Regions from separate parts of the Blautia wexlerae DSM 19850 genome, predicted to be linked through region 1. Evidence: predicted binding sites of a transcription regulator. Region 1 holds the regulator's gene; each other region holds the start of a gene.
What was found. The regulator Rex, encoded in region 1, represses fermentation and respiration genes when NADH is low (regulators of the CRP and FNR family bind a similar motif). The targets are predictions, from matches to a motif close to ATTGTTAANTANTTAACAAT.
Positions count from the first base shown of each region.

Region 1 (2,277 bases):
GGTAATTCAGAAGATAGGTTTCCAGCCAGGAAATACTCTCCATATCCAGATGGTTGGTAGGCTCATCCAGAAGAAGAATGTCAGGGCTGGCAAGAAGCAGTTTACCCAGAGCTACGCGGGTTTTCTGGCCGCCTGAAAGAGTTTCTATCTGGCGTTCGAAATCTTCTTCTGTGAAACCAAGACCTTTTAATACACCCATGATCTCACTTTTGTAAGCGTAACCATTTTCCAGTTCAAACTGGTGACTCAGTCTTGTGTAAGTATTCATCAGGCTGTCCAGAGCATCTCCGGTGGTGGTTTTCATTTCCTGTTCCAGAGAGCGCAGACGGTTCTCCATATCAATAATGTGCTGTTTGGTGGAAATCAGTTCTTCGTAAATGGTATGATGGCCATGAATGTCCTGATACTGGGCAAGGTAGCCGATATTTTTATCTTTGGCAAGTACCACGTTTCCTGAATCCGGGGAGAGCTCATGCATAATGATTCGCAGCAGAGTCGTCTTGCCTGCACCGTTATTGCCGATGAGAGCTGCCTTTTCGCGGTCTTCTATATGGAAACTGGCATCCTTGAGAATGATTTTTTCGCCAAAGGATTTACAGATATTCTGACATGATAAAATCATAGGAATTCCTCCGTTTGTAATTTGTCCGCGTACTATTATAATCGAAAATGCCTGTTTTTGAAAGCATTTTAAGAGATTTTGTCCAGAGAAAAGAAAGCACCGGATGGATGCATGGAAGAAAATATGATATTCCGGGGAATTTTTCAGAATGAAATTGATAAAAAAATACAGAAATATTTGGTCAAAAAGTACAAATTTAATTTGACAATAAAATAACATCTGGGTATAATTGACATAGATAAGCTAAGGAGGGAAAATTTGTGGAAGCTAAGGAAATTTCGAAAGCGGTAATCAAGCGTCTGCCGCGGTACTACCGCTACCTCGGTGAATTGATGGAGGAGAATGTAGAGCGTATATCTTCAAATGATCTTAGCAAGAAGATGCATGTGACGGCTTCCCAGATTCGTCAGGACTTAAATAATTTCGGTGGTTTTGGTCAGCAGGGTTACGGCTATAATGTACGCTATTTGTATACAGAAATCGGTAAGATCCTTGGGCTGGATACTGTACATCCGATGATTATTCTGGGTGCCGGTAATCTGGGACAGGCATTGGCCAATTATGTGGATTTTGAAAAGCGCGGATTTAAGCTGGTTGGTATTTTTGACGTCAATCCTGTACTTGAGGGGATTGCAGTTCGTGGAATTGAGATTCAGATGTTGAGCGATCTTCCTTTGTTTCTGAAGGAGAATGAGGTTGAGATCGCGATCCTGACTCTTCCTAAAAACAAAGCCAAAGAGATGGCAAAGATTTTAATTGATAATGGAATTAAGGCAATCTGGAATTTTGCACATATTGATCTGGATGCCCCGGAGGATGTAATGGTAGAGAACGTACATCTTTCAGAGAGTCTTATGACTTTGTCCTATAACCTGAGTGAGTACAGAAAGGAACATGAAGGTATGTAAGGGATAACTGTGAAACACAAGGCTGTGGTCATCTGATCACAGCTTTTCTCTTGTATGTAAATGTGTTATTGTAAACAGGAGGTGAACAGATGAGAGAGATTGTAACTGCTGTTGAGATGAAAGAACTGGATCATAATACGATTCAGAAAGCCGGGATATCGTCTCCGGTACTTATGGAGAGGGCGGCATTAAAGACGGTTGAGGAGATTGTACAGAGATTAAAGAATAAAGAAAAAGAGAAAATCCTTGTGGTCTGCGGAACCGGCAACAATGGCGGAGACGGATTGGCGATTGCCAGACTGCTTCAGTTGAGAGGAGTCAGAACCTGGTATTATATTGCGGGTAAGGAAGAGAAAATGACTGCTGAAACTGCCGGACAGCTTAAAACAGCAGAATATTATCAGGTGCCCCGGGTGCATAACCTGGATCTGGATGAATATACTACTATAGTAGATGCCATCTTTGGGGTTGGACTGAGCAGACCTGTAGAGGGAAAATATGCAGAGCTTATCAGTACAATGAACCGGGCATCTGCGTATAAAGTAGCTGTGGATATTCCATCCGGGATTGACTCAGATACCGGATTTGAGAAGGGGATTGCATTCCGGGCAGATCTTACGGTTACCTTTGCTTTTCGCAAAAGAGGGCTGTGTTTTTATCCCGGACGCATGTATGGCGGTGAGATCGTTGTTACGGATATCGGAATCTATTCCATACCCGGAAAGAAAATCTGTATGCATCATCTGG
Region 1 covers NZ_CP102267.1:2,941,600-2,943,876, reverse strand. Annotated here, with positions in the region: gene NQ550_RS13680 (ABC-F family ATP-binding cassette domain-containing protein) at 1-622, opposite strand, end outside; gene NQ550_RS13675 (redox-sensing transcriptional repressor Rex) at 883-1,530, shown strand; gene NQ550_RS13670 (bifunctional ADP-dependent NAD(P)H-hydrate dehydratase/NAD(P)H-hydrate epimerase) at 1,620-2,277, shown strand, end outside.

Region 2 (2,277 bases), 1.9 Mb from region 1:
ATTCCTGATTGTATTCCATAACAATTGGAAGCATCATTGCGCAGGCAACACCGTGTGGTGTGTCATAAACAGCACCAAGTGTATGAGCCATGGAATGAGCGATTCCAAGACCTACGTTAGAGAATCCCATACCAGCGATATACTGTCCAAGAGCCATTCCTTCACGACCTTCTTTTGTGTTTTCAACAGCACCGCGGAGAGATTTGGAGATCAGCTCGATTGCTTTTAAATGGAACATATCTGTCATTTCCCACGCAGCTTTTGTTGTATATCCTTCGATTGCATGAGTGAGGGCATCCATACCTGTGGAAGCTGTCAGTCCCTTTGGCATGGAGGACATCATTTCAGGATCAATAACTGCGATGATCGGCATGTCATGTGGGTCAACGCATACAAATTTACGTTTTCTTTCTACATCTGTGATAACGTAATTGATAGTTACCTCTGCTGCTGTACCTGCTGTTGTCGGAACTGCAATGATCGGTACACAAGGTTTCCTGGTCGGAGCTGTACCTTCCAGACTCCTTACATCTTCGAATTCAGGGTTTGCAATAATAATACCGATTGCTTTGGAAGTGTCCATGGAAGAACCACCGCCGATTGCGATCAGATAATCCGCTTCAGAATTCTTAAATGCCTGAACACCGTGCTGTACGTTCTCGATTGTCGGGTTCGGTTTGATGTCTGAATACAGTTCATATGCAAGTCCGTTTTTCTCAAGAATATCTGTAACTTTACTTGTTACATGGAATTTTACAAGATCAGGGTCAGAACATACGAAAGCTTTCTTAAAGCCATGTGCTTTTGCTTCGTTTGCGATTTCCTCGATTGCTCCTGCTCCGTGATAAGATGTCTGATTTAAGTTAATTCTGTTTGCCATAATGATTTCCATTCCTTTCAGTATTAGGTAAGCTTCCGCAGCGCTTATCTTTGTTATTATATTAACAATGCGAAACAAAAAAAGAAAGTTACACTTTCGTTCAAATGTAACTTTCTCACAATGTTTGTGCAATAGTGCCGAAAAACTGTGTGCAAAATTATGCACTAATATTGTTATATTTATGACAATATTTCCAACTTTTCAAACAATTCCGAGAGTTTTCCCGGCATCCCGTCAACTAAAATTTTCGCCAGTCCCTCCGGTGCACATTCCAACTCTCCCAGTACCCATTTTACAGTCATATAAATAGAACTCTGGCAGTACATTTCCAGAATACAATGTATAGTCTCATCCGGGATTCTTCCTGTTTTCTCACGGATCAGATTCTCATAGAAATCCAGGATCAGTTCAAAATCATGCTGGCGCAGACTGTTCTGACTGTCATATTTAAATGCTGCTGCAAAGAAAATATGCTCTTCCTGAATATAGGTAAACTTCTTTACCAGAGCATCATAAACAGTTTTCCCCATTCCCATATGCTCAAAGGATTTCGCCAGAAGCTTATCGAAATACCAGTTGATCAGGTCAAATTTGTCCATAAAATTCCGATAGAAAGTCTGCCTCGTAACACCACAATTCTCTGTGATCTGTTTTACTGTAATGTTATCTACAGACATCGTTTTCATACATTCCTTCATTGACCGCGCAAGACGGTATTTCGTTTTCTCACCCTTACCTGCTTCATTTATCATATCCATACAAATTCCTCTCACAGATAAAACTTCGTGTGTTCATTATATCAATTTCTTCCCTGTATTTCCAGATAGTTTCTTCCTGAAATTCGTATTTTAAGGAGCATATTTTAGTTATTGTTCACACACCACTATTCCGCGAGGTGTTTTGGCATGAATATGCCAAAATCCCGAGACATACAAGCCAAAATTCCATTGCCGCAGGCAATCTGGAATGAATTTTGGCTACGTTACTGTGAACGAAGTGAACAGTAATATATTTTATTTTGATTTTTCTGTTTTTATTTACTTCAAAATGTTATAATCATAAAAGATAAAAAATAAATAATCCGCTTTAAGAAGGGAGACATTCTTATGGATTTAATAAAAGAAGCACTTTCCATGGGTTTCGCAGATGCAGCGATCATGGATACAAAAGACCTGGTATTTGTACCGGAATACAGGCAGTTCTGCGAGGACAATCTCTGTGGAAATTATAACCTGGTTCCTGCATGTCCGCCTGCCTGCGGTACTGTAGAAGAAATGCAGGCAAAGGCATTGAAATATGAAAAGGCACTGGTTCTCCAGACTGTTCTGAAAGATCCGATCATGGATCCGGTTCTTTTCAAGCAGGCGAAACATGCACAGAATATTCTTACAGAACAG
Region 2 covers NZ_CP102267.1:201,502-203,778, reverse strand. Annotated here, with positions in the region: gene fucO (lactaldehyde reductase) at 1-880, opposite strand, end outside; gene NQ550_RS00845 (TetR/AcrR family transcriptional regulator) at 1,060-1,632, opposite strand; gene NQ550_RS00840 (DUF2284 domain-containing protein) at 1,987-2,277, shown strand, end outside.
Region 2: fucO (lactaldehyde reductase) is a predicted target of Rex. The motif match lies at 930-949, and genes of this name have one in related genera.

Region 3 (2,277 bases), 940 kb from region 1:
CCGGCACCTCTGTTGATATGTAAATGGAAGTTTACACCGGAATTTAAAATATTATCACCTAACAGGCCATATTTTTCTGCCTGTTCAATCGCCATCCTAAGTCTCTTTACAGAAAGAGGATACTCTGCACGAACATAAATATATCCATTCTCCGCACCGACTGCGTAGGCTGCAATAGTCATACCTTCGATCATCTTATATGGATCACCTTCCATGACGGAACCATCCATAAATGCACCGGGATCACCCTCATCACCATTACATACAACATAGCGGGTTTTCTCTGCCTGGCGTGCAACCTGAGACCATTTCTTGCCTGCCGGGAATCCTGCACCGCCACGACCGCGAAGCCCGGATTTAGTTACTTCATCAATAACTTCCTGCGGGGACATGCTTCCCATCACTTTTGCAAGTGCCTGATAGCCTCCCACAGCAATATACTCTTCGATAGATTCCGCATCGATTTTTCCGCAGTTTTCAAGAACGATACGTGTTTGTTGATTTAAGAAAGGAATATCATCAGGATGTGGACAGACTGTATTATTATCACGATAAAACAGTCTCTCTACAGGTTTCCCTTCCAATATAGTTCTCTCCACAATTTCCTTACAGTCTTCCGGCTGTACGTGAACATACTGATAATCATATGGTTCAATTCTCATCAGAGGTCCAAGTTCACATAAGCCCTGGCACCCTGTCTTGATCACGCCTACATGAGGCACATCCTTCTGCATTTCAACTGTTACTCCATCAATTCTCTCACAGAGTACTGACATCTCTTCATAAATCTTCTGCGCTCCGGATGCGATACATCCGGTACCTGAACAGACAAGAACGCGGCAGGTATAAGATTTAATCTGCTCATTTACTTCAGCCTGCTTATTTAACAGGTCTTCTTTACTCTTAATACTCATACGCACTCTCCTCTCAGTTTATTCAAAAGTTCTACAGCTTTCTCAGGAGTCATCTTCGGATGTACTTCATCATTGACAGTCAGTGTGGGGGCAAGTCCACATGCACCCAGACAGGATACTGTTTCTACGGTAAAAAGCATGTCATCTGTAGTGTGTTTCTTGTTGCTCAGTCCAAGTTCCTTCATCAAAGCCTCTTTTACAGGCATGGATTTTCTCACATGACAGGCTGTTCCGTCACACACTTTAATGACATATTTCCCTTTCGGCTCAAAAGAAAAATTCTCATAGAATGTGGCTACACTGTAGGCCTTGGCTTCTTTTACTCCGATTTCTTTCGCTACATAAGTCAGCAATTCTCCCGGCAGGTAACGATATTCCGCCTGAATATCCTGCATGATCGGAATCAGCGATGCTGCTGTACGTCCATAGTGCTCGATGATCTCATCCGCTTTTCTGTAATAAGACTGGTCTAACATTCGGTTCCCTCCTTAAATAGTAATTTTGATATATCGGTTTTAATATAGTACCGATATATCGATTCCCACGCAGCTTTAGTTATTTTCAACATATGTGTTGTTGATATTATACATTATATAGTTGTTTTGCACAATATCATTTTTGAAATTTTCTGAAATTAATTTATAACAATTTGTTATAGATGTATAGTATTCATAAATGTATATAAATGAAAAGCAATTTCTTTAACAGGGTTGTTAATTTAATAGCAATATCAAAACAAAAAAAGATCATTGAAAAGAATATTATCTTCTTCTCAATGACCTTTCTGGAAATGGCTGCATTATTTAATTTCATGTTCCTCATGGAAATGCTTATATTTTTCTATAAACATCAACAGAAAGCTGATCATAAGGAATCCACAGGAAACCCAGATCATTCTGATTCCATAGCGTATGGACAGATTTCCACCAATGCCGGCACCCAAGGCAAACATAAGGATGATTCCAAAATAATACATCGCCTGTTTTAGCTGTTTTGATTTTTTTTCACGAAAATAAACTGACAACGCAGCTGTACCACTGCGCAAATTACCGATACACATAGTACTTGCATAGGAATATCCGTTTACCTTGCGGAAGGACTGTACCTGCATTGCACAGGCGAAAGATGCCATGGCATTTGCCAGCATATTGTATTCGGTTGGCAGGAAACCTACTGTAAATAAGATCAGGATTTCTGCCAGCAGAACACCCTGTCTCCAGTGGAGCTTCTGCGCATATTTATAATTTGCCTGTATTTTCTCCGCAACCCATACGCCCAGTGCAAAGAAAATAATAGGAAAGAAGTATCCCAGTCCTGCTGTCAGTTCTCCTGCCATAAAGTGCTGGCTCATAAGAACGACGTT
Region 3 covers NZ_CP102267.1:2,001,123-2,003,399, reverse strand. Annotated here, with positions in the region: gene NQ550_RS09320 (NADH-quinone oxidoreductase subunit NuoF) at 1-914, opposite strand, end outside; gene NQ550_RS09315 (complex I 24 kDa subunit family protein) at 911-1,390, opposite strand; gene NQ550_RS09310 (YoaK family protein) at 1,714-2,277, opposite strand, start outside.
Region 3: NQ550_RS09315 (complex I 24 kDa subunit family protein) is a predicted target of Rex. The motif match lies at 1,624-1,643, and genes of this name have one in related genera.